DNA from 3 places in the Aeromonas sp. ASNIH7 genome. Region 2 is predicted to be linked to each of the others. Evidence: predicted binding sites of a transcription regulator. Region 2 holds the regulator's gene; each other region holds the start of a gene.
The links. Region 2 encodes LexA, which represses DNA repair genes until DNA is damaged. Its sites were predicted from a motif close to ANCTGTNTNNNNANACAGNT; they were not measured.
Positions count from the first base shown of each region.

Region 1 (7,094 bases), 1.0 Mb from region 2:
CTTGCGCCGCCAGGGCCGCACTGGCCCGAGTGCCCGCAACGGTGTCGATCACCTGGCTGATGGTGGATTGCAGCTTGTCCAGAAACTTGTTGAACCACTTGGCCAGCTCGCCTATCTCGTCATCCCTGCGCAGATCGATGCGCTGGGTGAGATCCCCCTCCCCGCTGGCGATGTCCTTGAGGCGTGCCACCACGGCGCGGATGGGCGCCACGATGCGCTGGGCCATCAGCCAGATGCAGAGCAGGGCGAGCGCCGAAATCCCGCCACCTATGGTGAGCTGGGTGGCCACGCTGCGCTGGGCCTGATCCTCAAGCTCCCCTTGCAGTTGCAGGGCCGAGGCGAGCACCACGGCACGGGGCAGCTCGATATAGATGCCCCACTTGCGATCCGTACGGCGCATGCTGACCGGCACGAAGGTCTGCAACAGGGCGCCGTCCGGGCTCCAACGGGTGGCCACGTCCCCCTTGGCGAGCCAGCCGTCGAGATCCTGCGCCAACGGCGATTGCGCCAGGCGGTTGCCAAGGGCGACCGGGAACCCTTCCACGCCGGCCACCCGCCCTTCACTGCTGAGCAGAAGCACCTTGCCCTGCCCCTTGTAGAGGGTCCGGCCCATCTCTTCCACCAGGCTCTGCAGGGTCCCCAGGGAGATGTCGACCCCCACCATGCCAAGCAGGGAGCCCTGGTCCAGCAGCGGCACGGTCACCGAGGTCATCAACACCTGCTGGGTTCCCACCTCGTCCACATAGGGTTCGAGCAGACAGAGCGCCTTGCTGCGGATGCTGCAACTGTACCAGTCGTTCTCAAGGCCGCCGTGTCCGGAGGGCTTGTCGTTGGCCAGCATCGCCTCGTCCATCACCTCCAGGCTGACCTTGCCGTCGACCCTGGCCCAATAGCTGGAAAAACGCCCCTTGTCGTTGGCTCCAAGCGCCGTCGACCCCTGATAGTTGTCATCCTCCCCGTCGAGCTGGTTGGGTTCGAATACCGCATAGACACCGAGCAGGTTCGCTGACGACTCCGCAGCATCCTGCAACTGCTGGTTGACGGCATTGCGCAGCGCCTCGGAGTGAACGAAGTTGTCGGCCGCGTTCTTGCGCTGGAACAAGATGCCCTCGGCAAGCAGGGTCGCCCTGAAGTAAGCCTCATCGAGGTAGCTGGTCACCCGGGCTGCCTGGGTCGCCCCCATGGCCTGCATCCAGTTTTCTGCCGCGTGCTGCCCCTCCAGGGTGGTGGAGGTGAGCACCTGCTCCTGCATGCGGGCCGCGTTGAAAAGAGAAGAAGCCACCAGCGCGACGGCACTGGCCAGCAGACAGCAACCGGCGATCAGGGTGATCCGTCCCTGAACAGAAAGAGAACTCATGCCACTATTTCCTAACGTCTACAGATGTGAACACTGTATCGGTTTTGGATACAAAAACTTAACTAAATCAGCAGAGATCCAGGCTTAATTGATTGATTTCACCCGCTCCGGGCAAACCAACGACCAGACCGAGCAGGCGAATGGGCTTTCCTTGAGCCCGTTGCAGTCCCTCGTGCAGCAGATCGTGGAAACGGGCCGCCTGATAACTCCCCTTGCGGTAGACGGTGGTCTGGTGAAAATCGGCAAACTTCAGCTTGATCCCCTGCCCCATCAGCATCTCCGCAGGGCAGGCCTTGGCAAAACGCTGCTCCAGCTCGGGAATGAGCCGGCTGAGCACCTGCCAGCAGGTGTCCTCGTCCAGCACGTCGCTGGCGAGCGTCGTCTCTACTCCGATGCTCTTGCGCACCCGCCTGGCCTGCACCGGCTGATCGTCATGCCCCCAGATGCGGCCGGCCAGCATCTCCCCGAGCTTGCCGAAACGGGCGATCAGCTCCTCGTTGCCGAGCTGGCGGGCATCTTCGCACGAATACAGCCCGAGGGACTCCAGCCGCTCTGCCGTCTTGCGGCCGATGCCGGGCAACTTGCCAAGGGGGAGCTGGCGCACGAACTCGTCCACCTCCTGGGGGCGGATGACGAACAGGCCGTCAGGCTTGCGCTGCTCGGAGGCGAGCTTGGCCAGAAACTTGTTCGGCGCCACACCGGCCGAGGCAGTCAACCCAAGCTCGGCGCTGATGGCGGCACGGATCTCCGCCGCCATCAGGGTGGCGCTGCCACCGCAGCGGGGACTCAGGGTCACGTCGAGATAGGCTTCATCGAGGGAGAGCGGCTCCACCTGCTCGGTGTAGCGCAGGAAGATGGCGCGCAACTGGCGCGAAGTTTCTTTGTAGACGGCCATCCGCCCGGGGATCAGCACCAATGGCGGACAGAGCTTTCTGGCCAGGGCGCTCGGCATGGCGGAGCGCACCCCGAAGCGGCGCGCCACGTAGTTGCAGGTGGAGATGACCCCGCGTCGGTCGGCGGCGCCACCGATGGCGAGCGGCACCTCCCTGAGGGCCGGGTTGTCCCGCATCTCCACTGCGGCGAAGAAGCAGTCCATGTCGATGTGAATGATCTTGCGCATGGCCGTGTCTGTTGCTGTGTCGACAGCCTCCCGAACAGATCATAGGGATAGACCCTGGGCATCCGGCGAGGAGGCGTGTCGAACGACAAAAATACTGTATGGATAACCAGTTGAACGTTCCATGCTACCCCAAGCCTGTCATTTCTGCCAGTCTGCGCGCGGGCGCGGCGGCATAGACTCTCAAGGCCACATCCACACGAGACTCAAGGAGGAGAAGCATGAGCATCATCCGGGCGGGGCTCTGCCTGCTGCTGTTGCCGCTAGCGACCATGGCCAAGGATCACCCGACAGCCGAATGCAGCTGGCTGTACAAGCGCATCGAGATACTGGAAACCGCCATCAGGCAGGGAGATGAACTGGGCACCAGGGAAGAGCTGGCAAAGCGAAAGAAAGAGTTCAAGGCAAAGGCATGCAGCCAATATGACTACTGACCCCATGCCACATAAAATAACGAGCCGACCCAGGGGTCGGCTCGTTTCGTTGCAAGGCTGCCTTCAGAGCGATATCCGTCGTTAGATGATGCGGTTGTCCACCAGCATCTTGCGACGAGCCTCTTCCTTGGCCATCTTCTTCTTGCGGTTGTCGCAAGGCTCGGGGCAGTCGCACTCCTTCTCGATCCCGATGGAACCCAGGCCGCCACAGGAGCCGGAGATGGACTTGCGCTGGAAAATGTAGCCGATGGCCATGGCCACCACGACCATCAGAAACACCCCGAAGGTGATCAGAAAGATCTGCATGTAGTTACCCCTTACTTCTTGACCAGATATGGTTTGAAGGCATCCGAATAAGCCTCTTCGAACCCGTCATCCGTCTTGGTGATGGTGAAGATGGCCAGCCCCCGTTCCTTGGCATAGGCCAGGCTCTTCTCCGGCCCCATGACCATAAACACGGTCGCCAACCCGTCTGCAGTCATGCAGGAGGGGTGGATGACGGTCACCGACACCAGGCGGTGCTGGATGGGCTTGCCCGTCAGCGGATCCATGGTGTGGGAGAAGCGCTTGCCGTCCAGCTCGTAATAGTTGCGGTACTCGCCCGAGGTGGCCACCCCGTTGTCACCGGGCAGGATCACCTCCTGTACTGAACCGGCATTGACGGTCGGCTTCTCGATGGCGACACGCCAGGGATGCCCCTTGCCGTTGACACCGTTGATGCGCAGCTCGCCGCCTATCTCCACCAGATAGTTGCGCGCCCCCTGGGACTCCAGGTACTCGGCCACCTTGTCTACGCCAAACCCCTTGGCAATGGCGGAGAGATCCACGTAGAGGTCCGGGATGTCCTTTTGCAGGGTATCGGCATCGGCAGAGGTTATCACATGCAGATTGCCAAGGCCCGTCTTCTGCCGGGTCTGGGCGATCAGCTCGTCGGACGGCACCTTGGTCGGTCTGGCATCCGGCCCAAAGCCCCACAGATTGACCAGAGGACCGACGGTGACGTCCAGCGCCCCGCGGCTCTCGCGGCCAATGTGAATGGCCTCGGTCACCACCCGCGCGGTATCGCGGGAAACCACCACAGGGGTATTGCTCTTGTGCTGGTTGAAGCGTGACAGCTCGGAATCCGGGCGATAGGTCGACATCTGATCGTTGACCCGCTCCAGCAAGACGTCGACCTCGGCTTGCAGCCTGGCGGCATCCTGAACAGCGCTATCTGCCACCTTGATGGAGTAGTAGGTACCCATGGTGCTGCCGGTGATGTGGATCTCCGGCTTCGATTGGACCGTTTCCTGACCGCACCCAGTCAAGAAAAAGGCTAGCCCGAAGGCTAGCCAGGTCTTTACAACGCTGTGCATGGATTAACCACCGAAGTCATCCAGCAGGATGTTCTCGTCTTCAACACCGAGGTTTTTCAGCATGTTGATGACGGCGGCGTTCATCACGGGAGGCCCGCACATGTAGAACTCGCAATCCTCAGGCGCCTCGTGGTTCTTGAGGTAGTTCTCGAACAACACGTTGTGGATGAAGCCGGTGTAGCCATCCCAGTTGTCTTCCGGTTGCGGATCGGACAGGGCGACGTGCCACTGGAAGTTGTCGTTCTCGGCCTGCAGCATGTCGAAGTCTTCGACATAGAACATCTCGCGCTTGGAACGGGCACCGTACCAGAAGCTCATCTTGCGCTTGGTCTTCAGACGGCGCAGCTGGTCGAAGATGTGGGAGCGCATCGGCGCCATACCCGCACCACCACCAACGAACACCATTTCGGCGTCGGTGTCCTTGGCGAAGAACTCGCCGAACGGACCGGAGATGGTCACCTTGTCACCGGCCTTCAGGCTGAAGATGTAGGAAGACATCTGGCCGGGAGGGGCAGTCCAGTTGCTGGGCGGCGGAGTCGCGATCCGCACGTTCAGCATGATGATGCCGAACTCTTCCGGATAGTTCGCCATGGAGTAGGCACGGATGATCGGCTCGTTGACCTTGGACTCCAGCTCGAAGATCTTGAAGCGATCCCAGTCGCCACGATACTCCTCGGGAATATCGAAGTTCTTGTACTGCACGTGGTGGGCAGGCGCTTCGATCTGGATATAACCACCGGCGCGGAACGGCACGCTCTCGCCATCCGGGATCTGCAGCTTGAGCTCCTTGATGAAGGTGGCCTTGTTGTCATTGGAGATGACGGTACAGTCCCACTTCTTCACGCCGAAGATCTCTTCCGGCAGCTCGATGTCCATGTCGGAACGCACGGTGACCTGGCAGGCCAGACGCTCCCCATGACGGGCTTCGCCCTTGCTGATGTGATCCAGCTCGGTCGGCAGGATGTCGCCGCCGCCGGATTTCACACGCACCTTGCACTGACCACAGGAGCCGCCGCCGCCACAGGCGGAGGAGACGAAGATACCGCTGCCGGCGAGCACGCCAAGCAGCTTGCCACCCGCCGGGCTGGTCACAGCCTTGGCCGGGTCGCCGTTGATGCTGATTGTCACGTCACCGGCGGTCACCAGCTTGGACTTGGCGAACAGAATGACTGCCACCAAGGCCAGCAGGATCACGGTGAACATGACCACACCCAGAATAATTTCCATCTATATTTCCTTTCCGATTACAGGGAAATACCAGAGAAGGACATGAAGCCCAGCGCCATCAGACCCGCGGTGATGAAGGTGATGCCAAGGCCACGCAGGCCTTCGGGAACATCGGAATATTTCATCTTCTCGCGGATCCCTGCCATCGCGACGATAGCCAGCATCCAGCCTGCACCCGAACCCACGCCATAGACCACGGACTCAACGAAGTTGTAGTCACGCTGCACCATGAAGGAGACGCCGCCGAAGATGGCGCAGTTCACGGTGATGAGCGGCAGGAAGATACCGAGGGCGTTGTAGAGGGCCGGGAAGTACTTGTCCAGCGCCATCTCCAGGATCTGCACCAGGGCCGCGATCACCCCGATGAAGGTGATGAAGCTCAGGAAACTCAGATCCAGACCGGATACCAGGGCACCGTCTTTGAGCACGTAGTTGTAGATCAGGTTGTTGGCCGGGACGGCAACGGTCTGAACCACGATAACGGCAATCCCCAGGCCCATGGCGGTCTTGACCTTCTTGGACACCGCCAGGAAGGTACACATCCCCAGGAAGAAGGAGAGCGCCAGGTTCTCGATGAAGATCGAGCGAATCAACAGACTGATATAGTGTTCCATACCTTAATCCTTCGCCTCCACCTGCTTGGGATCCTTGGTGCGCACGCCCCAGATGATCAGACCAATGATGAAGAACGCACTCGGCGGCAGCAGCAGCAGGCCGTTGGGCACATACCAGCCACCATTGTTCACCAGCGGCAGCAGCTCGATGCCGAACCAGGTGCCGGAACCCAGGATCTCGCGCACGGTGGCCACGGTCAGCAGCACGGCGCCATAACCCAGACCGTTGCCGATACCGTCCAGGAAGGAGGGCAGCGGGGCACTCTTCATGGCGTAGGCTTCGGCACGACCCATCACGATACAGTTGGTGATGATGAGGCCGACGAACACCGACAGTTGCTTGGAGATGTCATAGGCATAGGCCTTGAGCACCTGGTCAACCACGATAACCAGCGAGGCAATCACCGCCATCTGGGCGATGATCCGCACGCTGTTCGGGATCTGGTTGCGGATCAGGGAGATGAACAGGTTGGAGAAGGCGGTGACCGCGGTAACGGCCAGCGTCATCACGAACGCCGTCTTCATCTGGCTGGTAACGGCCAGCGCGGAACAGACACCCAGCACCTGCAGTGCGATGGGGTTGTTGCCGAGCACAGGCGTCAACAGCAACTTTTTCATTTCGCTCTTGTCAGCCATTGTTGATTTCTCCTGCACGTACCTTGGCCAGGAAGGGACCGAAGCCCTTGGGGCCCATCCAGAAGTCGAAGGTGTGCTGTACACCATTACCGGTCAGGGTTGCACCAGACAGGCCGTCGATTTCATGCTCGGAACCAGCCGGAGCATGGCCCTTGATCACCCGCAGCGCAGGCTGGCCGTTCTGGTCGAACAGCTTCTTGCCGACGAACAGCTCGCGCCAGGCCGGATTCTCGATCTCGCCACCCAGACCCGGGGTTTCACCGTGGTCATAGTAGGTGATGCCCTTGATGGTCTGGCCATCGGCCGCGACTGCTACGAAGGCGTACATGGTGGACCACAGACCCTGGCCGTAGA
Region 1 covers NZ_CP026226.1:879,208-886,301, forward strand. The annotation lists gene C2U47_RS03920 (methyl-accepting chemotaxis protein) at 1-1,357, opposite strand, end outside; gene dinB (DNA polymerase IV) at 1,425-2,477, opposite strand; gene C2U47_RS03930 (hypothetical protein) at 2,696-2,908, shown strand; gene nqrM ((Na+)-NQR maturation NqrM) at 2,990-3,214, opposite strand; gene C2U47_RS03940 (FAD:protein FMN transferase) at 3,226-4,263, opposite strand; gene nqrF (NADH:ubiquinone reductase (Na(+)-transporting) subunit F) at 4,267-5,490, opposite strand; gene nqrE (NADH:ubiquinone reductase (Na(+)-transporting) subunit E) at 5,508-6,104, opposite strand; gene C2U47_RS03955 (NADH:ubiquinone reductase (Na(+)-transporting) subunit D) at 6,108-6,740, opposite strand; gene C2U47_RS03960 (Na(+)-translocating NADH-quinone reductase subunit C) at 6,733-7,094, opposite strand, start outside.
Region 1: dinB (DNA polymerase IV) is a predicted target of LexA. The motif match lies at 2,570-2,589, and genes of this name have one in related genera.

Region 2 (7,094 bases):
GCAATCCGGGCCAGATCGTCAGCAAGGGCCTGCTCTCCGAGCAGGTGCTGGGCAAGAAGCTCGAACCCTTCGATCGGGCCATCGACATGCACCTGAGCAACCTGCGCAAGAAGCTGCCGGAGCGGGCCGACGGCCAGCCCCGCTTCAAGACGGTGCGGGGACGAGGCTACCTGTGGCTGGAGCAGGCATGAAATCGGCCCGCACCTTCAACGGCCTGTCCACCCAGATCTTCCTCTGGTTCTGGTTCATCCTGCTGCTGGTCGTGGCCGCGGTGGTGATCCTCCCCACCCTGGACCCCCGCAATATCATCCCGCTGCCGGCCCACGAGGTCACCCGTCTCAACAACAACCTGGCGGCGCTGCAACGGGGCGCGGATCCCGAGCAGGATTTCGATCTGGCCAAGGCCATCGATGCCGCGGGCCTCTTGCCGGTGGACAACATCTATCTACGCGATGCCAAGGGGCAGATGCAGTCCAGCACCCGGCTGAGCAAGTTCGTGATCCGTTTCATGCTCGACTCGGACAACCCGGCCAAGCCCATGCTGGGCAGCGAACACCAGCGCGCCATCGCCGGCCCCTTCCAGATGGTCCATCACGGCCAGACCTATCACGTCTATTTCGGTCTGAACGTCGAAAACTCCTACCTGTTCCTCTTCATCCAGATCCTGGATCACCCCATCCAGATCCTGGGCATCGCCATGCTGGTCAGCACCCCGCTCTGTCTGTTGCTCGCCTGGCGCCTGACCCGCCCCATACTGCAGTTGCAGCAGTCGGTCTCCCAACTCGCCCAGGGCAACCTGGAAATACAGATCCCCAACCTGGGGCGGCGCGACGAGATAGGCCAGCTGGCCGAACATGTCAGTCGCATGGTCGATACCCTCAAGGACATGATCCAGAAGCAGAAGCAGCTGCTCTCCGACATCTCCCACGAGCTGCGCAGCCCCCTGACCCGCATCCAGCTCGCACAGGCGCTGATCCGCCGCAAGCAGGGGGACAGCGCCGAGCTGGCGCGCATCGAAGGGGAGATAGCCCGGCTCGACAAGCTGATAGGGGATCTGCTGGATCTGTCGCGGGTGCAGCAACATGTGGAGGCGCCGGTGACGCTGCCCCTGGCGGAGCTGCTGGAGCCCATCCTGGATGACGCCATGTTCGAGGCAAACCAGAACGGCAAACAGCTCAGGCTCCCTTCCCTGCCCGCCGAATCCCTCACCATGTGGCCGGAACTGCTGGCGCGCGCCCTGGAAAATCCCCTGCGCAACGCCCTCAAGTATGCCCGCGAGTTCATCAAGGTGGACTGGTACCGGGAGGGACGGGAATGGGTGATGACCATACGGGATGACGGCCCTGGCGTGCCGGTGGAGCAGCAGCCCCGGTTGTTCCTGCCCTTCTTTCGGGTGGACGATGCCCGCAACACCAAGACCGGGGGCACTGGTCTCGGCCTTGCCATCGCCGCCGAGGCGATCCAGCGTCATGGGGGGACCATCCGGGCCAGCAGCAATCAGCCGACCGGACTGGTCATCACCATCCGTCTGCCCATGCCCTGACCTCCCCCTTTTCATCGGCACGGGTGCTGGGTATGCTGGCGCCCGTTTCGCACCAGTCCAGGATCCTTCCATGCTCGATATCGTGCTCTACCAACCGGAAATCCCCCCCAACACCGGCAACATCATTCGCCTCTGCGCCAATACCGGCTACCGGTTGCACCTGATAGAGCCCCTGGGGTTCGAGTGGGATGACAAACGGGTCAAGCGGGCCGGGCTCGACTATCACGAGTTTGCCGACGTCAAGCGCTGGCCTGACTATGAGGCGTTTCTGGCGGCCGTCGCCCCCCAACGGGTCTTTGCCTGCACCACCAAGGGACGCACCGCCCACTCGGCGGCCCGGTTTGCCCCCGGTGACGCCCTGCTGTTCGGGCCCGAGAGCCGAGGCCTGCCCATGGAGATCATCGAGAGCCTGCCATTCGAGCAGCGGCTGCGCATTCCCATGCTGCCCCAGAGCCGCAGCATGAATCTGGCCAACGCCGTCGCGGTGTTCGTCTACGAGAGCTGGCGACAGTTCGACTATTCAGGCTCGCTCTGACCGCTGACGATATTGGCAAGGCGGCCAGGATTCAGACTGACTGCGCCGTCCCCTGCCCCGCCAGCAGCCGTCCACCCCGCTCCAGTCGCCAGCAGAGCCAGCCCAGCGTCAAGCCACGACCTGCCATCAGGGCACTCATGGCGGCCCACAGGGCCGCCACACCCCATCCCTGGCAGAGCCACCAGATGGGAAAGAAGCCGGCAAACACCGCCACCAGCATGCTGTTGCGCATCTCCCGGGCCCGGGTGGCGCCGATAAAGACCCCGTCCAGCAGGAAGCACCAGACCGCCAGCAGCGGCATGGCCACCAGCCAGGGGAGCTGACGTTGCGCCTCGGCGATCACCGCCGGTATGTCGGTAATGTGGCGGATGAGCCAGTGGCCCCCCAGGGCAAACGAGAGGGTGAATGCCAGGGCGATCAGCAGCGCCCAGCCCAGATTGAGGACGATGGCCTCTCGCAGCAGCGGCCGATCGCGCCGCCCGATGGCGCGCCCTACCATGGCTTCCACCGCATAGGCAAATCCATCCAGCCCGTAGGAAATCAGCATCAGGAAATTGAGCAGCACCGCATTGGCGGCCACCGCCACATCCCCCAGCCTGGCCCCCTGGAGAGTCATGAACACGAAGCAGAGTTGCAGGCACAGGGAGCGGATGAAAATATCCCGGTTCAGGGCGAGCAGCCGCAGCAGGGCCGGCCACTGGCGCCAGCGCTGCCAGGCGTTGTGCCACACCCCGGGATCAAGTCGGCGCAGATGCCGGCTCACCAGCCAGAACCCCACCCCGAGCGTGCTGTAATCCGCCAGCAGGGATGCTGCGGCCACCCCTTTCACCTGCCAGCCCAATCCCAGCACGAACCAGGCGTCCAGCACCATGTTGACGAGATTGCCCAGGATCAGCAGCAGCATGGGACTGCGTGCATCCTGCATGCCCAGCAACCACCCCATGATGACCAGATTGCACAAGGCCGCCGGGGCGCTCCAGATCCGCACCGATACATACTGACCGGCATAGGTCTGTACCTCGGAAGAGCCGCCACCGAGGGCGATGATGGCAGGCAGGAACGGCAGCAACAGGAGCAACAGCGCCATGCCCAGTCCGATCGCCAAGCCCAGGGCCCGCGCCAGGGTGTCGAGCTGCCCTTCGGCATGGGCTGCACCCTGAGCCTGGGCAGTCAGCCCTGTGGTGGACATGCGCAGGAAGCCAAGCAGCCAGAACAGCAGATTGATGAAGGTAGCACCGACCGACACGCCGCCGAGAAACCAGGCCTGGCCAAGATGACCGATCACCCAGGTGTCCACCAACCCCAGCAAGGGTGTGGTGACGTTGGAGAACACCATGGGCAGGGCCAGGGCGAAGACGGCTCTGTGGCGGCGAGGATCCTTCAGCCAGGCGGGAATCAGCATGGTGCGCGCCGGGATCACTCGCCAGCCAGCCGCACGATGCGCGCGAAGTCGGCCACCATGGCCTGCATGTCCACGTGGGGCACCTCACCCGGTGCCACTTTGGGTCGGAAGGTGGCCACCAGCTTCCCCTCGGGGTTGATCAGCACGATGGAGGCGGAGTGGTCGATCAGGTAGTCCTTGCGATCCCCTTCCACGATGGAATAGACCAGCCCCAGATTGCGGACCAGAGGAAAGAGGGCACTGTGAGGTGCGGTCGCCGCCTTGAACTCGGGCTCGAAGAAGGCGGTATAGCTCTTCAGGCGGGCGCTGTCATCCCGCTGGGGATCCGCCGAGATGAATACCACCTGGCTAGTGGGGGCTATCTTCTTCAACGCCGGATAGACGCTGCGCAGATCCGCCAGCGTGGTCGGACAGACATCCGGGCAGTAGGTGTAGCCGATGAACAGAAAGCTCCAGTGTCCCGTCAGGTTGGCAGGGGTAAAGGGCTGTGCATCCGCATCCGTGAGGGTAAACGGGTTGATGTCTCGCCCCGCCGGGTAGTAATCGGCCTGTTCCGGCACCGCGGGCTGACTCCAGTAATAAGTCGCAGCAATGGCGCCGATGAACAGCAACAGCAGCAGGTAAAAACGTGGTTTAACCATATAAAACAAAGCCTTGCTTATGTTAGAAGCCCAGGGGGCAAAACCGGTAGGGGTCATTGTAACCCGCCCACCCCCGCCGCTGGCTAGTCTTGCATCCCGGCGGGAAAGCGTCTGTGCCATGGATCAGCCGCATCGGCGCCAAAACAAGAGCCCCGCTCTGGCGGGGCTCTTGTCTGTACAGGAAGAGGGATCAGGGCCGCAGCCTGTGCTGCGGCTGGGCACGTCTCAGGGGGACGCGCAGCGGGATGACGGGGGCAGTCCAGGGCTCATCCGGCAATCCGATGTCGTGATGACGGCGAAACAGACGAACCAGGCGGACAATCTTGTCTTTGGGGCACCCAAGCCAGATGGTCCAACCATCTCCCTTGTGATAGACCCAGAGCGCATAGAACCATGTCATCCGACTGCCCTTGATGAATCGGGTGATGGAAGATGCGGGCGCTGCGGCCGGCACCGGATCCCACGGCGAGCTTGAAGCCATACCTGTCCTCCTTGCTCAACAGGTCACGCTGACGGGTCTCTTTGTCCCCAACGACGAACCAACCACGGCAGCGTACTGACTGTACGAGTCCCCAGTCTGAGGCGACTCTCCCTTCTGCGCACCGACTCGGCGATCATGCATCCCTGCCATGGCGTACTGCCCGGTGCGACTCCCCCTTCCCTGATCACCGACCATGACAGGGGCCTTATCAAAGGATATATCCGAAATGCATGTCGTGCGGCGAGACTGTGCGCACAGGAAGGAGAAGCGAAAAGGTGGGGAGGGAGATGCCATCGGCAGATGAAAATGAAGAGGCCTCCCGCAGGAGGCCTCTTCATCGCATCGGATACTTACATCCAGTCGGCGTTGCGGATCACGCCGACCGCCAGGCCCTCTATGGTGAGGTGCTGACTGGCGAGATCCACCTCAATGGGGGAGAGTTCTTCATTTTCCGGCAGCAGCCACACCTGGCTGCCCTTGCGCTGGAAGCGCTTGACGGTGACGTCCTCGTCCAGACGTGCTACCACGACCTGGCCGTTACGTACCTCCTGGGTCTTGTGTACCGCCAGCAGGTCCCCGTCCATGATGCCGATGTTCTTCATGCTCATGCCCTGCACCCGCAGCAGGAAATCTGCCCGCGGGTGGAACAGCGCGGGATCCACCTGGTAGTGGCTCTCGATGTGTTCCTGGGCCAGGATGGGTTCACCGGCCGCCACCTTGCCGATCAGCGGCAGGCCGTTTTCTTCAGGCTGTACGTCCTCTTCTTCGAGCAGCAGACGAATGCCACGGGACGTGCCCGGCATGATCTCGATGACCCCTTTTTTGGCCAGGGCCTTCAGATGTTCTTCGGCCGCGTTGGCCGACTTGAAGCCAAGCTTCTGGGCAATCTCGGCGCGAGTCGGCGGCATGCCGGTCTCGTTCATGTTCGCCTTGATGAGCTCGAGTACTTCAGCCTGGCGAGGGGTAAGGGGTTTCATAGCATGGGCACCTGTCTTTTTATACAGCACACTGGCAGTATATACAGTGCTGGGGCCAAGGCAAGGCGCAACTGGCATTTGTCGCGACCCGACGCACATTTGTCCCTCCCCCCGCCCTGAAGTGCCGACTCATCGTACCTCTCGGCGACAAGCAGTCGGTGATTTGCTATGCTCACGCCGCATTTTTTTGGAGAGCAGACGCACATGTCCCTTGGACAGAAGATTTCCAGAGCCATCCTGCAATGGCCGGTCAGCGGCTTGGTCAATCACAAGAGCCTGCCGGAAAACCCCATCACCGAGCTCAAGCTGGATCCGGCCAGACCCATCGTCTATGCCCTGAAGACCAGCTCGATCACCGACCTGATGACCCTGCAACAGTGCTGCGAGGATCTCGGCCTGCCCGGCCCCTTCACGCCGCTGGAGCTGAACGGTCAACTGCTGCCACGCTACGTCTGTCTGGATCGTCCGCCTCCCCTGTTCGGCACGCGCAACAAGCCACTCCCCTTCCTGCAGGAGTTCCACCAGCTGCTGGACCTGCACAAGCAGGATCCGGCGCTGGACATCCAGGTAGTACCCGTCACCCTGTTCTGGGGCCGCGCCCCGGGCCGGGAAGGCGAGGAGGCCTCCGGCTGGAACATCATCAGCAGCCTGGCGCCAAACCGCCTGAAGAAGGCGCTGATCGTGATCCTGAAAGGGCGCGAGAACCTGGTGCGCTTCTCCCCGCCCCTCTCCCTGCGCTACATGGCGGACAAGCACGGCACCGACGAGGCCATCGCCCACAAGCTGGCGCGGGTGGCCCGTACCCACTTCAGCCGCCAGCAGCTGGCAGCCACCGGGCCCAAGCTGCCGAACCGCAACCTGCTGTTCAAGCAACTGCTGGATTCGAGCGTGATCCAGCAGGCCATCGAGGAGGAGGCCAGACGGGAAGGGATCAGCCTGGAGAAGGCGCAAAAGCGTGCCCACGGCTACATGGACGAGATCGCCTCCAATTTCTCCTATCGGTTGATCCGCCTCGGGGAGAGTTTCCTCGGCTGGCTGTGGAACAAGCTCTATCGCGGCCTCTCGGTCAACGGAGCAGAGCAGGTGCGTCAGCTGGCCCAGGAAGGGCACGAGATCGTCTACGTCCCCTGCCATCGCAGCCACATGGATTACCTGCTGCTCTCCTACGTCATCTACCACCAGGGCATGGTGCCGCCCCACATCGCGGCGGGCATCAACCTCAACTTCTGGCCAGCAGGCCCCATCTTCCGCCACGGCGGAGCCTTCTTTATCCGCCGCACCTTCAAGGGCAATCCGCTCTACAGCACGGTATTCCGGGAGTACCTCAACCTGCTGTTTGCCAAGGGCTACTCGGTGGAGTTCTTCACCGAGGGCGGGCGTTCGCGTACCGGTCGCCTGCTGCCCCCCAAGACCGGCATGCTGGCCATGACCCTGCAGGCCATGATGCGCGGGCTGGACAGGCCGGTGACCCTGGTCCCCGTCTACCTCGGCTACGAGCACGTGATGGAGGTGAAC
Region 2 covers NZ_CP026226.1:1,911,192-1,918,285, forward strand. The annotation lists gene C2U47_RS09045 (response regulator) at 1-191, shown strand, start outside; gene C2U47_RS09050 (ATP-binding protein) at 188-1,543, shown strand; gene trmL (tRNA (uridine(34)/cytosine(34)/5-carboxymethylaminomethyluridine(34)-2'-O)-methyltransferase TrmL) at 1,614-2,078, shown strand; gene dinF (MATE family efflux transporter DinF) at 2,110-3,480, opposite strand; gene C2U47_RS09065 (SCO family protein) at 3,495-4,121, opposite strand; gene C2U47_RS09070 (hypothetical protein) at 4,312-4,521, opposite strand; gene lexA (transcriptional repressor LexA) at 4,953-5,579, opposite strand; gene plsB (glycerol-3-phosphate 1-O-acyltransferase PlsB) at 5,784-7,094, shown strand, end outside.

Region 3 (7,094 bases), 2.0 Mb from region 2:
GCGATGATCATGGACATCACGACAAGGGGATCACCTCATGGGTAAGACGATGCAGAACAACCGTGAAATCAAGGTATGGGATCCGGTGGTCAGGGTATTTCACTGGGCCACTGTGCTGTTGTGCGTGCTGAATCTCTTCATCATTGAAGAGGGGGCGCGCAACCACCGCTATGCGGGATATACGCTGGCCGGACTGCTGGCACTGCGCATCGTATGGGGATTCATCGGCTCCTATCATGCCCGCTTCGCCCAGTGGCTGCCGACACCGACCGGCGTCATCACCTATCTCAAGGAGACGATCAAGGGGCGCCACCCCTACTACGCCGGCCACAATCCTTTGGGGTCCTTGATGATACTGCTGCTGTTGACCTGCCTTGTCGGCACCGCCGCCAGCGGGATCATGACCGAATACGGGCCGCTCTCCGGCACCCATCGCATGGAAGAGATCCACGAGTTCTTTGCCAAGGGGCTGCAGGTGGCCATCTTCGTCCATGTACTGGCCGTCATCGCCCTGGATCGTCTGGTACGGGGTGATCTCGTCAGGGCGATGATCACCGGCAAGAAACGGGTGCCGGCGGACACCCGGGTGGTCGACAGGCCCTGAGCCTCCCTCAGCCCGACAGATGAAAAAAAACCCCGCATCGCGGGGTTTTTCACAGGAGCAGACATCAGCCGACGCTGCAGCTCGTCAGTTTCCAGATCCGGTCTACGTAATCCTGGATGGAGCGGTCGGAGTTGAACTTGCCCATGGTGGCCGAGTTGATGATGGCTTTCTTCGCCCACAGGGCCGGATCCCGGTACCAGGCGTCGATCAGCTTGTGCGCCTCGGAGTAGGACTCGAAATCCGCCAGAGTCAGGTAAGGGTCTCCCCCTTCCAGCAGGGAACGCTTGATGGAGGAGAGCTCCCCCGGGCGACCCGGCGTGAAGTAGTCGGTATCAAACCAGTCCAGCACGGCTTTCAGTTCGGAGTTGGCGTAGTAGAAGTCATACGGGTTGTAGCCGCGCGACTTCAGGGACTTCACCTCGTCCACGTTCAGACCGAAGATGGCGCAGTTCTCGGCCCCCGCCTCTTCGGCGATCTCGATGTTGGCCCCATCCAGCGTCCCGATGGTGATGGCACCGTTCAGCGCCATCTTCATGTTGCCGGTACCGGAGGCTTCGTAACCTGCGGTGGAGATCTGCTCAGAGACATCCGCCGCCGGGATCAGCTTCTCGGCGAGGCTCACGCGGTAGTTCGGCATGAACACCACTTTCAGCTTGCCCTGGATACGGGCGTCGTTGTTGACCCGCTCCGCCAGCTTGTTGATGGCGTAGATGATGTCCTTGGCCAGCTTGTAGCCGGGCGCCGCCTTGGAGCCGAAGATGAACACCCGCGGATGCATGTCATAGTCCGGGTTCGCCAGCAGGCGACGGTAGAGCGCCATGATGTGGATGAGGTTCAGCTGTTGACGCTTGTACTCGTGCAGACGCTTGATCTGGACGTCGAAGATCGCCTCCGCGCTCACGTCGATACCGGTTTCCGCCTTGATGACCTTGACCAGCTTTTCCTTGTTGTGGCGCTTGATGGTCATGAACTGCTGCTGGAACGCCTTGTCGTCGGCAAACTTCACCACGCTACGCAGCTTGTCCAGTTGCAGCGGCCACTCCTTGCCCACCACCTCGTTGTAGAGTTCGGCCAGTTCCGGGTTGCAGGCCAGCAGCCAGCGACGGGGAGTCACGCCGTTGGTGACGTTGCACATCTTCTCGGGCCACAGCTCGGCATACTCGGGGAAGAGATCTTCCTTCACCAGCTTGGAGTGGATCTCGGCCACGCCGTTCACCTTGGAGGAACCGATGACGCACAGGTTGCCCATGCGCACCTTGCGCACGTCACCCTCTTCGATGATGGAGAGCTTGGCCTTGATGGCATCGTTGCCCGGCCACTTGGGCTCCACCAGCTCGTTCAGGAAACGGGCGTTGATTTCGTAAATGATCTCGAGATGGCGCGGCAGTACCTTCTCGAATAGGCTGACGGACCACTTCTCCAGCGCTTCCGGCAGCAGGGTGTGGTTGGTGTAGGAGAAGACCTGATAGCAGATGCCCCAGGCGGTATCCCAGTTCAGCCCCTCTTCGTCCACCAGCACGCGCATCAGCTCGGGGATGGCCACGGTGGGGTGGGTATCGTTGAGCTGGATGGCGATTTGCGCGGCAAAGTTGCTGAAGTCACTGCCATGCACCCGCTTGTAGCGACGCATGATGTCCTTGATGGAGCAGGCGCAGAAGAAGTACTGCTGGATCAGGCGCAGCTCCTTGCCGGCGTCGGTCTCATCGTTCGGGTAGAGCACCTTGGAGATGGTCTCGGCCTGGGCCTTCTCGGCCTGGGAGTCGATATAACCACCGGCGTTGAACACGTCCCAGTCGAAGAACTCGGAGGCGCGGGATTCCCACAGACGCAGGATGTTGACGGTGTGACCACCGAAGCCGACCACCGGAATGTCCCAGGGCACCCCTTTGATCTTGCGACCGGCGTGCCACACCTTCTTCAGGCCACCCTTGTCACCAAAGACGGTCTCCACGTAGCCGTAGAGCGGGATCTCCTGCACCGATTCCGGGCGGCAGATCTCCCAGGGGTTGCCATATTCGCGCCAGGAGTCCGGACGCTCGATCTGACGGCCATCCTGAATTTCCTGACGGAACAGGCCGTGCTCGTAGTGGATGCCATAGCCCACCGCCGGGTAGTTCAGAGTGGCCAGGGAATCGATGAAGCAGGCAGCCAGACGACCCAGGCCGCCGTTGCCAAGGGCCATGTCAGGCTCTTGTTCACACAGATCGGTCAGTTCCAGACCGAGTTCACCCAGCGCCTCTTCACAGACTTTGTAGAGGGAGAGGTTGTGCAGGTTGTTAGAGGTCAAACGCCCCATCAAAAATTCAGCAGAGAGATAGTGAATCGCACGAGTATCTTTCTTGAAGTGAGTCTGCTGAGTACGGGTCAGGCGCTCGTACACCTGTTCATTGACGGCGGCAGCGGTCGCTTTCCACCAGGCATCCGGAGAGGCTTTCTGTTCGCTTGTACCCAAGGTAGAACGCAGGTGACGCACGATACTCGCCTTGAGCTGATCTTTATCCAGTTGGAGATCCTGGTCTGTCTTCTTCTTGGTAGCCATAAACCATTTTCCTTCGTTACAAATAAAAAATGTCATCCCATCGGGGGGACCGGCGCTGTTATCTCAGAATATGCTCCGGCGGGGGCATACTAGCTAAAGCCAAGGGTTTAAAAGTTAACGTGAGTCACACTTTAACGCATAAAAATGACAGTTTCACCATGAAAACCCTTTCCTTAAGCCAGTCTGAATAAAATATAAATTTCGTTTTAAATCATGGTGATACATGAAAACAAAAAAGATAGTTTCATGAATAGGTTTTCAATGATTGCCTGTGACTGAAAATACGTGAAAATAATCGCCAACTAGGGAGAAATTGAAAGCGCTTTCAATTCACACCTCCTCGTCAGGTAATAAAAAGGATGCCCCAATCGGAGCATCCTTTGATTTCAATTAACCATGTGCCTTGAACTGATTGCTCATAGGGTCGTAGTGATACCCGATCTGTTGCAGACGGGTAGCCAGCTGATCTTCTGTCATGTCGTAGTAAGCCAGCAGCTCTTCCAGACCATCACACTCCAGCCGCAGCTTCTCGTTGATGATCCCGAGCAGAATGTTCGCATCCAGTCGTTGCAAGGTACTGACGTCCATCTCGCTCCCTCCTCTCCCCATACAGGACTGTATAACCATGAGCGCCGACCCGAAGTTTGTCTACAGGTTAAAAAACACCCTGTATAAGGAAGATATAAATATTCTTTTTAATCATGGAGTTAAAATCATCCCCTGTTAATCGGCTCACACTTTTAGCCACAAATGACTTGTCACTCCTTGCGAACAGAACTACTGTATACGCATACAGCATGGTTATTCATACAGGAACGACATATGAGCCAGCCCCTGAGTCTTTGCCCCCCTTCCTCCTCTGCCGGTCTGATCACCACCTGGCCCACTCGCCATCAGAGCAAGATGGGACAAGAGCAGCGGCGCGGCCCTCTCCATCAGGAAGCGCCGCTGCTCGATGCCCTGGGGCAACTGAGTCAGTCTGACAGTGGCTGGATCCTTCTCGTCGCCCCGCCAGGTCTGCCCGCCGCCGCGCAATTGCAGGCCAGAGGGATCAATCCTGCCAGGGTGCTTGTCGTGCACGCCCCCAAGATCAAGAATTGGCAGCGCCTGCTGGAGCAGAGCCTGATGAATGGTCACTGTGCCGCCGTGCTAACCTGGCTGCCCGAACAGGTCGCTCTGGACCGGAGCACATTGAGCACCCTGGGCCAACGTGCCGGTGTCCTGACCCGCTTCTTCGAGCCCTCAACCCCTCTGGGTGGGGCACTGAGCTACGGCGGCCAGGATATCTACCTGAACCACTGATCGCCCCTTCGGCGTAACAGCCAATGCGCCGGCATTGCCCACCGGGTTATCCAGGCTTCCGACCCGGGATGCCATGACGACAAAGACAAAGCAGCACAGCAGCACAGCAGCACAGCAGCACAGCAGCACAGCAGCACAGCAGCACAGCAGCACAGCAGCACAGCAGCACAGCAGCACAGCAGCAGTAAATTTGCTCAGGCCCAGACCGTCAAATGGGGCCCGTAAAAAAGGCGACCCGAGGGTCGCCTTTCAACATGCTGCTGTACGGGGGCTAATCGCTCTCCGTTTGCATCGAAGTCCGATTGATCAAGCCAGCTTGGTCTCCAGCTCGGCAATCTTGGCGGACCAGTAGGCCGGGCCGGTCTCGTGGATGTTGTTGCCCTGGGAGTCGACCGCCACGGTGACCGGCATGTCTTCCACCTCGAACTCGTAGATGGCCTCCATCCCCAGATCGGCAAAGGCCACCACGCGCGCCTTCTTGATGGCTTTCGCCACCAGATAGGCGGCGCCGCCCACCGCCATCAGGTAGACAGCCTGGTGCTGCTTGATGCTCTCGACCGTCTTGGGGCCGCGCTCGGACTTGCCGATCATGCCGATGAGGCCGGTTTCTCCCAGCATCATGTCGGTGAATTTGTCCATCCGGGTGGACGTGGTGGGGCCAGCCGGGCCGACCACCTCGTCACGCACCGCATCGACCGGGCCCACGTAATAGATGAAGCGGTTGGTGAAATCGACCCCTTCCGGCAGTCCTTCACCTTTTTTCAGCATGTCGGCGATGCGCTTGTGGGCGGCGTCGCGGCCGGTCAGGATCTTGCCGGAGAGCAGCACGGTATCACCGCTCTTCCAGCTGGCAAGCTCTGCCTTGGTGATGCCATCCACGTTGACCCGGCGCACATTGCCACCGGACTCACGGGTGATCTCCGGCCAGTCTTCCAGCCTGGGGGGTGTCAGCTCCGCCGGGCCGGAACCATCGAGTTCGAAATGCACGTGACGAGTGGCGGCGCAGTTGGGGATCATCACCACGGGCTTGGAGGCGGCGTGGGTCGGTGCGGATTTCACCTTCACATCCAGCACCGTGGTCAGGCCGCCCAGCCCCTGGGCACCGATCCCGAGCTTGTTGACCTTGTCATAGAGCTCGACCCTCAGCTTCTCTTCGGTGGTCTCGGGACCACGGGCAATCAGCTCCTGGATATCGATGTGCTCCATCAGGGCTTCCTTGGCGAGCACCGCCGCTTTCTCGGCGGTGCCGCCGATGCCGATGCCGAGCATGCCGGGCGGGCACCAGCCAGCCCCCATGGTCGGCACCGTCTTGAGCACCCACTCCACGATATCGTCGGAGGGGTTGAGCATCACCATCTTAGATTTGTTTTCGGAGCCGCCGCCCTTGGCCGCGATACTCACTTCCACCTTGTCGCCGGGGATCATGTCGATATGCACGACAGCGGGGGCATTGTCTTTGGTGTTCTTGCGGCTGCCGGCCGGATCCGCCAGCACGGAGGCGCGCAGCGGGTTGTCCGGATTGGTGTAGGCGCGGCGGGTGCCCTCATCCACCATCTCCTGGACCGTCATGTCGCTGTCCCACTGTACCTGCATACCGATCTTGACGAAGCAAGTGACGATACCGGTATCCTGACAGAGCGGGCGATGACCTTCGGCAGACATGCGGGAGTTGATCAGGATCTGGGCCAGGGCATCCTTGGCGGCCGGGTTGATCTCGCGGTCATAGGCGGCCTTGGCGGCCTGCACGAAATCGAGGGGGTGGTAGAAGGAGATGTACTGCAGGGCGTCAGCAATGGAATCGATAAAGTCCTGTTTTCTAATGATGCTCATATCATCCTCACTGGTCCTTGTTATCGCTTGCGCGAGCAAGGGCTTCCATATGAGCCGGGCCTTCGGCAGGTGGCAAATGCACCTGGAGCCGGCAGACTGCGGCGTGTTTTTATAACGGTGTTTTTCTTAAAAATGCTGGCGGCCATGATACGCTTGACCACCCGAACCGGCTAGGGAGCCGGGCGCAAACTGTTGCCTATGTAACAAAAAATGAAACCAAGACTGCATATCCACCATTTCGACCCGCAGGCCTCGCACCACACCTGGTTTGCCTGCCTGCAACACCAACCCTGGGCCATCCTGCTGGAATCCGCCGGCCCCCTGGGGGCTGACAACGGTTTTGACATCATCAGCGCCGATCCGCTTGCCACCCTGGAAACCCGGGGTACCAGCACCTGCCTCACCCGGGATAACCACCAGCACCATCATGACGGCGATCCCCTCGCCCTGCTCGCCAAGACCCAGCAAGCCCTGCTTGGGGAGCGCGTTGAGGATGACTCGGGATTGCCGTTTATCGGGGGAGCCCTGGGACTCTTTGGCTACGATCTGGGCCGACGATTCGAGCGTCTGCCCGCAGTGGCGCAACAGGACATCCAGGTGCCCGACATGGCGGTCGGGATCTACGACTGGGCGCTGCTGCGAAATGTCGCGACGGGACACTGGCAACTGGCCCACTGGGGTGATGAAGCCGGCCTCGCCCGCAGGCTCGACTGGCTGATGGCGCAGCGCGAACGAACCACCCTCCCCCTTCGCCTGACCGGCCCCTGGCAGAGCAACATGACGCGGGCCGAATACGGAGACAAGTTTGCCCGTATCCAG
Region 3 covers NZ_CP026226.1:4,704,128-4,711,221, forward strand. The annotation lists gene C2U47_RS22020 (cytochrome b/b6 domain-containing protein) at 38-604, shown strand; gene C2U47_RS22025 (glycogen/starch/alpha-glucan phosphorylase) at 669-3,143, opposite strand; gene C2U47_RS22030 (DUF4250 domain-containing protein) at 3,534-3,731, opposite strand; gene C2U47_RS22035 (cell division inhibitor) at 3,966-4,445, shown strand; gene C2U47_RS22040 (fumarate hydratase) at 4,752-6,275, opposite strand; gene pabB (aminodeoxychorismate synthase component I) at 6,486-7,094, shown strand, end outside.
Region 3: C2U47_RS22030 (DUF4250 domain-containing protein) is a predicted target of LexA. The motif match lies at 3,922-3,941, and genes of this name have one in related genera.